Thermoplasma volcanium GSS1: one gene and its partners. Each later gene encodes a partner of the first gene's protein in a complex. Links are inferred from orthologs where the notes say so. Each region holds a gene or a part of one and is shown in the gene's direction. Other genes may lie near its edges.

Region 1 (2,887 bases):
GTTACGAGATAAAGGAAATCCCTGAAGCTTCATTGGCAGAACCGCTCGCTACTGCCCTGCGTGGCGTACTTCAGGCTGGACCTGAAATTGATGATAGGGCCCTTGTCATAGGTGCGGGAACAATAGGATTGCTGGCCACAAAGATATTCTCTTCTGTGGGTTGCAGGAAAGTAGTTTCAATGGATATCAACGATAACAGACTTGAACATGTTGACATATTGATAAACAATGCGGGTATATGTCCATTTGAAGATTTCTTCAAAATCGATATAGATCTTTTTGAAAAGGTCTGGAAGGTGAATGTAGAGAGCCATTATTTTATTACGCAGGCTGTGAGCAAGCACATGATCGAAAAGGGAATCAAAGGTCGAATTTTAATAATGAGTTCGATAAGTGGACGCGTAGGAGGAGAATTTCAGACTCACTACACAACGACAAAATCAGCTCTGAATGGATTCATGCATTCAGTAGCGATAGTACTTGGTAGATATGGGATACTCGTAAATAGCCTAGAACCTGGGACAATAACTACTGATATAAATAAAGACGATCTTTCTAACGAAGAGAAAAGGAAATACATGGAGAGAAGGACTGTAGTAGGGAGGCTGGGTGATCCAGAAGATATGGTTGCACCAGCTCTCTTCTTAGTCTCCGACGATAATACCTATGTAACTGGCTCCGAGCTGCTTGCCGATGGAGGCATGTTTATAAATTTACAGTAAATTTCCTAATTTTTTTATCACTCTTAGACTTTTTTTCATTGACCTTAGGACAAGTGTATTTTCAGGCGCTGGGAGGGAGATTTGAACTCCCGAGCTCTAATGAGCACAGGTTTTCCAGACCTGCGCCTTACCAGGCTAGGCTATCCCAGCAATAGACCCAGCAGATTTTCCTTTATTATACGTAAATTTATAAAGTTTCCCCAATGGGGCATAACGTTGCACAAGCTAAATTCTAAAGCGTTATATATGAGCTCACAATCCCATCATACTCTAACATTTAACCTTAGCCTGCCCTCGATACATAGGTATCTAACGGGCCTCAAATAAAATAAATATATGATTGGCATTAAGGTTAAGTTTAGAAGATTTAAAAGTGAAGGAGGTAATTGAAATGGAGAAAAGCTATGTAAAGTTTGAAACTCCCGAAGATGTTTCGCAGAAGGCTCTTGACCTTGTGGAAAGTGCGTTCAGGAGCGGAAAGATCAAGAAAGGTACAAACGAAGTAATAAAGTCGATAGAACGCGGGGAAAGTAAGCTGGTAGTCATAGCAGAGGATGTAAACCCACCTGAGGTTGTGTACTATTTGCCTTCCCTATGTGAGGATAAGAAAGTACCTTATGTATACGTCAAAAAGAAGGCAGACCTTGGATCAAAAGTTGGAATTGCATCTGCAGCATCGGTGTCGATTGTTGACTACGGCAAGAACGAGGAACTTTATAAGTCCATAGTCTCCGCCGTAGAACAGTTGAAGAAGTAAGGTGAAGTAGATGCCTAATGAGGCGACCCCAGCAGAAGTTGTTGAAATAATCGGCCGGACAGGGATGACTGGAGAGGCAACAACTGTAAAAGTGAGAATACTCTCCGGGAGAGATCAGGGCAGGATAATAGCTAGAAACGTGCTCGGGCCAGTAAGGGTTGGCGACATCCTCATGCTCATGGAGACTGCAAGGGAAGCTAAGAAGCTATCTATAAGGTGATTGTGTTGGCAAGGACATGCAGCTTCTGCGGGAAAACCATAGAACCCGGCACGGGCATAATGTACGTACGGAAGGACGGAGCAATACTCTATTTCTGCTCCAATAAGTGCAAAAAGAACATGATTGGTCTCAACAGGGTTCCAAGATACGTAAGGTGGACTAACGAATATCACGAACTCAAGAAGATGAGGACTAGATCATAATGGATCGAACACTCGTTTTACTTAAGCCAGATGCAGTTAAACGGCGCCTTGTCGGGAAGATAATAGAAAGGTTCGAGGAAAAAGGCTTAAAGATAGTTGCAATGAAATTCATGCAGATGACAAAGGACCAGGCTAAAACCCACTATTCTGTGCATCAAAATAAACCATTTTTCAATGATCTGGTAAATTACATAACTTCTGGTCCAATAGTTGCGATGATACTTGAAGGCGCCCACGCGATTGAAATTGTAAGGTTAATGAGCGGGGCCACTGACGGATCGAAGGCACAACCCGGTACTATCCGCGGTGATTATTCTATGGGCATCGAAAAGAATATAATACACGCTTCTGATTCGCTTGAAGCGTATAATCATGAAATGCCTATCTTCTTTAGTGATAATGAGATTATAGAATGGGCCTATGGAGACGAAGTCATCTACTAGCCTTCCTGCAAAGAAATTACGGCAACCTATAGTATGTGTTCTTGGCCATGTCGACCATGGCAAGACCACTCTTTTGGATATAATTAGAGGTACAGCTGTAGCCAATAAAGAGCCTGGTGGCATAACTCAAAGGATAGCTGCCACGACGGTTGACATAAACAAGATTTTAAAGGCCACCGAAAAGTTAAACAATAAAGGGATGAAGATACCAGGCCTTCTCTTCATAGATACGCCTGGCCATGTTGCGTTTTCCAATATGAGGGCGCGGGGCGGAGCCTTAGCGGATATAGCCGTCCTTGTGATAGACATTAATGAAGGTATAATGCCGCAGACAGTTGAGTCTATAGACATACTTAAAAAGTTCAAAACACCTTTTATAATAGCTGCCAATAAGATCGATCTCATACCCTTCTTTACAGATGTTAAGACTAATCTTTTCACTGAATTTATCAGGAAGCAGAGACAGGAATACGTCAACGAGCTCGACGCCAGAATATACAATATAGTTAACAAGCTCTACGAATACGGGCTTAACTCAGACC
Region 2 (2,969 bases), 100 kb from region 1 along the record:
AAGAAATAAGGATGTACCTGGGATCCCATCAAAGAAACCAGAGATATTTGAACTAAGGATAGGTGGAGGAAATTCTGTGAAGGAAAGATTTGAATACGCTACGGCACATCTCGGAAAAACAATAAGATTCGAAGACTTTTCTAAACCTGGAAAATTTGTAGACGTTTTGTCAGTTACTAAGGGTAAAGGATTCACGGGTCACGTTCAGAGATTTGGTGTAAAACTCCTCCCTCGCAAGAATAGGAAGCATAGGAGAATGATTGGTACGCTGGGCCCGTGGCATCCAGATTGGGTTAGGAATACTGTGCCTCAGGCAGGTCAGATGGGGTACCAGCAAAGAACAATAAGCAATGTTAGAGTTCTTAAATATTCGAAGGGGGAAGATGCGGATACAATAAATGTGAGAGGCGGTTTTCTCCACTATGGCCTCGTAAAAAATGACTATGTCCTATTGTTTGGATCTGTCCCTGGCCCTGCCAAGAGGCTTATAAAGATGAGAGATCCGGCTAGGCAGAAAGTACCGGATATAGATAATGTCAAGCTTGATTACATATCATTAGAATCTAAGCAAGGTGATTGAATACGAAGGTGCCTATATATTCAATAAATGGTGAAAAGAGAGGTGAGATAGACCTCCCTGAAATATTTAACTATAGTGTTAGAGAAGACTTAATTCGAAAGGCTTTCAGAGCTATATCACTTTCACTTCGTCAACCGTATGGTTCGTCTCCTCTTGCTGGATTGAGGAGGGTGGGTCATACAACCAAGCCAGGTCTTGGGATATCTAGAATGCCAAGGATTGCTGGTGGATCTAGGGTCGTAGGTATAGCTAGTGCAGTTGGCGGTAAAAGCGCTCATTCTCCGAGAAGCACAAAGAAACTCTATGTAGGGATAAATGAAAAGGAAAGAAAGATGGCAAAATTCAGCGCAATAGCTATGACCGCATCCGCTGATGCTGTAAGGAAGAGAGGTCATAGATTTAGTGAATCTTTGCCATTGCCTGTTGTAGTAGAAGATGCTGTTTCAGGAATTAAGAAAACGAAAGACGCGGTTAATTTACTTAAATCAATAGGACTGTATGAGGATATACTTAGATCAAAGGAAGGTAAACACATACGGGCTGGACGTGGTAAGATGAGAAATAGAAGGTACAAGGTCCCTAAAAGCCTGTTGATAGTTGGAACCGATTCGGTCTCGCTTAAGGTGTTTAAGTCTCTTCCGGGTGTAGACGTTGCGTCAATGGATTCGTTGAGTATAAGGAAGCTAGCGCCGGGAGGGGTTGGAGGTAGGCTTACCGTATATACTGAAAGTGCAATTGAGAAGCTAAGGGAGGCGAATGCGTAATGGGAGACGTTATATTATCACCGGTATCCACTGAGAAGACTGCATTGCTGGCAGAGAAGGAAAATAAACTAACCTTAATAGTCGATAGGAAGGCAACGAAGGAAGACATAAAAAGAGAAGTTGAGAGTAGGTTCTCTGTAAAAGTCGAAGGTATAAACATACTGATAACAAAAAAAGGGAAGAAGGCTATAGTTAAGCTAGCGAAGGAATATTCCGCTGAGGAGATAGCGGAGAGAATAGGTGTGTTTTGAGGTGAATTATGGGTAAACATATAATCCCACAAAGGAGAGGCCATGGAAGTCTCGTTTACAGAAGCCCTAGCCATAGGCATGTCGTAGATGTTAAGCACTTGAAACCAGGCGAATATGTAGTTAAAGACATTATCCACGCACCTGGCAGGAATTCACCACTTCTTGAACTCGTAGATTCAACTGGAAAGAAAGTGTATCAGATTGCTTTTACAGGTGCCTATGTTGGGCAGAAGATAGTTGCCGGGAATGTAGATACAATTAATCCGGGTACTACAACAGTTCTAGCCAATATACCTGATGGGAGTTACGTCTACAACATAGAGAGCAGTCCTGGAGATGGGGGTGAATTTTGCAGAAGCGCAGGTACTTTTGCACTTGTTGTCTCGCATGGAAGTAGAGTTACTTTGAAGTTGCCTTCTGGTTCTATGAGGGATTTCGATCCAAGATGCCGCGCTACTGTTGGAGTAGTAGCAGCTTCAGGAATTATAGATGCTCCAATACTGAAGGCAGGTACTCATGTTCATTATCTGAGGAGTAAGGCGAAGAGGCCGTACACGGTTAGAGGCGTGGCCATGAACGCTGTAAATCACCCGCATGGTGGTGGAAACCATCAACATGTAGGAAGGCCAAGCACTGTTGGTAGGAATGCCCCGCCAGGGAGAAAAGTGGGCAGGCTTTCACCTAAAAGGAGGAAGGTAAATGGTAGTAAATAAGCAAGGTTCGGTAAAGTCCATAAAGAGAAAGGCCAGAAAGTCAAGGAAAGTTACTACTGGCAGAGCTAAGGAGTTCAGTTACAAGGGTTACACACTAGAACAACTACAGGAAATGAGCTTAGAAGAACTTATAAAGATACTTCCTGCCAGAGCAAGAAGATCACTCTCTAGGGAAATGAACCACGACCAGAAGAAACTTGTAGAAAAACTTGAAGGGGATTATGACGACATAAAGACTCACGTAAGAGATGTTATAATATTACCAAGCTACGTAGGTAAAATAGTCGAAGTTTACAATGGCAACAGTTATTCCAAGTTCGAGATAAAGCCGGAAATGATTGGGCATTACCTCGGGGAATTTGTGATGACGAGAAAGGAAGTAAAGCACTCAGGACCGGGTGTTGGCGCAACCCGTTCATCTAAGTTCATGCCATTGAAGTGATTGCTATGAAGGGTTACTCGATGAGTGTGGATGAGAACAACGCAAGAGCTAGGATAGTAGAGGCTGATATATCACTGAAGGATGCTGTAAATATAGCGCATCACATAAGGGGAATGAAGCTTGACTACGCGAAGCAGATACTTGAAGATGTCGTCAGTAAAAAATATGCCATACCATACTTTAGATACCTAGATTCTGTATCACATAGGCCGGGCAAAG
Region 3 (2,810 bases), 100 kb from region 1 along the record:
TAAATAAGATTACAAAGAAGGGCGATGGAAAAGGGAATAATTACAGATTCATTCTTAAGAATGCGTTTCCATATGGGATGCTTGCATCCCAGGTAATGTATAAGGCATCATGGGAAGGCCTTCCTGCCATAGAGCTGACAAGAAAGGAAACAAGGAACACCAGCAGGATGTGCTCGGTATGTGATACTCTGGCCAGAATAGAGCATGGCAGGATCCTGAAGTGTGATTCCTGCGGTATTGAGATAGACCGTGATGTGAATGCATGCATAAACATTGCATTCAGGTATCGGACATGTCTGAAACGATCCCATAAAGGCCTGCCAGGTGAAGCTGTGAAGCAGTCAAAAGATGTGGAGCAGATGGCAGGAAGCCAAATATCAATGGATATTTGACAAAGCCCATAAACGCATGCTGCCATTTTTTGATGTCTCTTCTTGATTTGCAAATGGATTTAAATACTATAGAAATTCGTATATTGTGCGTGATCCAGAGAATACGATATAAAAACTTTATCCTGTATGATAGGGATTTATCTATATTCAAATAGCAGTGAAACTAAAATTATCAAAGAACACGGTGCAGATTTGTGCTTATTATTTCAAAAAGCACTAGACTAGAAAGATTAATAACTGTGATTGCATTCCGACATAAAGTGCTCAAAATGAGCTGTCTTTAGGGCCTCCGGATCTTAACAGGTTAAGGAGGCCGTAAAGCCATACACGCATTGGGCAACCATATGGTCCCATTGCTGCTGGTCTAATGATATTTTAGACCTAGCTGCAGCGTGTAACGGTATATGGTGGTGAAATTAGATGGCAACGCCTCATCATTCGAGAAGAGGATCAATGGCCTATTACCCTAGGGTAAGGGCAAAAAGTATAGAACCAAGGATAAGGAGCTGGCCCGAGATATCAGGACCTGTAAAGGTACAGGGATTCGCTGGGTTCAAGGTAGGAATGACGCACGTAGAAATGGTAGACTACAGAAAAACCAGTGTTACAGCAGGTCAACCTATATTTGTTCCTGTTACGGTAATCGAGGTTCCACCCCTAGACGTCATAGGGATAAGGCTATATGACGAGGATGAAGAAGGAAATATGGTTGTGGTATACGAAAAATGGACGCAAAACCTCGATAAGGAGCTGTTCAAAAAAATCACAACATTTAAGGAAGTAAAAGAGAAGCCTGTCCCTGAAACATATGCAGATGTAAGGTTAATAGTCGCTACAAGAAATAAGGATGTACCTGGGATCCCATCAAAGAAACCAGAGATATTTGAACTAAGGATAGGTGGAGGAAATTCTGTGAAGGAAAGATTTGAATACGCTACGGCACATCTCGGAAAAACAATAAGATTCGAAGACTTTTCTAAACCTGGAAAATTTGTAGACGTTTTGTCAGTTACTAAGGGTAAAGGATTCACGGGTCACGTTCAGAGATTTGGTGTAAAACTCCTCCCTCGCAAGAATAGGAAGCATAGGAGAATGATTGGTACGCTGGGCCCGTGGCATCCAGATTGGGTTAGGAATACTGTGCCTCAGGCAGGTCAGATGGGGTACCAGCAAAGAACAATAAGCAATGTTAGAGTTCTTAAATATTCGAAGGGGGAAGATGCGGATACAATAAATGTGAGAGGCGGTTTTCTCCACTATGGCCTCGTAAAAAATGACTATGTCCTATTGTTTGGATCTGTCCCTGGCCCTGCCAAGAGGCTTATAAAGATGAGAGATCCGGCTAGGCAGAAAGTACCGGATATAGATAATGTCAAGCTTGATTACATATCATTAGAATCTAAGCAAGGTGATTGAATACGAAGGTGCCTATATATTCAATAAATGGTGAAAAGAGAGGTGAGATAGACCTCCCTGAAATATTTAACTATAGTGTTAGAGAAGACTTAATTCGAAAGGCTTTCAGAGCTATATCACTTTCACTTCGTCAACCGTATGGTTCGTCTCCTCTTGCTGGATTGAGGAGGGTGGGTCATACAACCAAGCCAGGTCTTGGGATATCTAGAATGCCAAGGATTGCTGGTGGATCTAGGGTCGTAGGTATAGCTAGTGCAGTTGGCGGTAAAAGCGCTCATTCTCCGAGAAGCACAAAGAAACTCTATGTAGGGATAAATGAAAAGGAAAGAAAGATGGCAAAATTCAGCGCAATAGCTATGACCGCATCCGCTGATGCTGTAAGGAAGAGAGGTCATAGATTTAGTGAATCTTTGCCATTGCCTGTTGTAGTAGAAGATGCTGTTTCAGGAATTAAGAAAACGAAAGACGCGGTTAATTTACTTAAATCAATAGGACTGTATGAGGATATACTTAGATCAAAGGAAGGTAAACACATACGGGCTGGACGTGGTAAGATGAGAAATAGAAGGTACAAGGTCCCTAAAAGCCTGTTGATAGTTGGAACCGATTCGGTCTCGCTTAAGGTGTTTAAGTCTCTTCCGGGTGTAGACGTTGCGTCAATGGATTCGTTGAGTATAAGGAAGCTAGCGCCGGGAGGGGTTGGAGGTAGGCTTACCGTATATACTGAAAGTGCAATTGAGAAGCTAAGGGAGGCGAATGCGTAATGGGAGACGTTATATTATCACCGGTATCCACTGAGAAGACTGCATTGCTGGCAGAGAAGGAAAATAAACTAACCTTAATAGTCGATAGGAAGGCAACGAAGGAAGACATAAAAAGAGAAGTTGAGAGTAGGTTCTCTGTAAAAGTCGAAGGTATAAACATACTGATAACAAAAAAAGGGAAGAAGGCTATAGTTAAGCTAGCGAAGGAATATTCCGCTGAGGAGATAGCGGAGAGAAT

The links.
Region 2: rpl7ae (region 1) and TVG_RS01715 share a complex: the UniProt entries of both Methanocaldococcus jannaschii proteins name them as parts of the 50S ribosomal subunit. The link is inferred for Thermoplasma volcanium GSS1 from one-to-one orthologs.
Region 3: rpl7ae (region 1) and rpl3p share a complex: the UniProt entries of both Methanocaldococcus jannaschii proteins name them as parts of the 50S ribosomal subunit. The link is inferred for Thermoplasma volcanium GSS1 from one-to-one orthologs.

Annotation. Positions count from the first base shown.
Region 1 is NC_002689.2:436,078-438,964, forward strand. What follows is about bases 88-2,796. They hold rpl7ae (50S ribosomal protein L7Ae), read left to right. Parts: upstream 88-1,113; coding sequence 1,114-1,479; downstream 1,480-2,796. Other genes in these bases: TVG_RS08765 (SDR family oxidoreductase), read left to right, coding at 88-722; TVG_RS02345 (30S ribosomal protein S28e), read left to right, coding at 1,490-1,699; TVG_RS02350 (50S ribosomal protein L24e), read left to right, coding at 1,699-1,902; ndk (nucleoside-diphosphate kinase), read left to right, coding at 1,902-2,345; infB (translation initiation factor IF-2), read left to right, coding at 2,323-2,796. Also shown: more of TVG_RS08765, read left to right, coding at 1-87; more of infB, read left to right, coding at 2,797-2,887. UniProt on the Methanocaldococcus jannaschii protein: Multifunctional RNA-binding protein that recognizes the K-turn motif in ribosomal RNA, the RNA component of RNase P, box H/ACA, box C/D and box C'/D' sRNAs.
Region 2 is NC_002689.2:332,647-335,615, forward strand. It holds TVG_RS01715 (50S ribosomal protein L23), read left to right. Parts: upstream 1-1,343; coding sequence 1,344-1,595; downstream 1,596-2,969. Other genes in the region: rpl3p (50S ribosomal protein L3), read left to right, coding at 1-580; rpl4p (50S ribosomal protein L4), read left to right, coding at 589-1,344; TVG_RS01720 (50S ribosomal protein L2), read left to right, coding at 1,604-2,308; TVG_RS01725 (30S ribosomal protein S19), read left to right, coding at 2,295-2,750; TVG_RS01730 (50S ribosomal protein L22), read left to right, coding at 2,756-2,969. UniProt on the Methanocaldococcus jannaschii protein: Binds to 23S rRNA. One of the proteins that surrounds the polypeptide exit tunnel on the outside of the ribosome.
Region 3 is NC_002689.2:331,419-334,228, forward strand. It holds rpl3p (50S ribosomal protein L3), read left to right. Parts: upstream 1-812; coding sequence 813-1,808; downstream 1,809-2,810. Other genes in the region: TVG_RS01700 (zinc ribbon domain-containing protein), read left to right, coding at 1-392; rpl4p (50S ribosomal protein L4), read left to right, coding at 1,817-2,572; TVG_RS01715 (50S ribosomal protein L23), read left to right, coding at 2,572-2,810. UniProt on the Methanocaldococcus jannaschii protein: One of the primary rRNA binding proteins, it binds directly near the 3'-end of the 23S rRNA, where it nucleates assembly of the 50S subunit.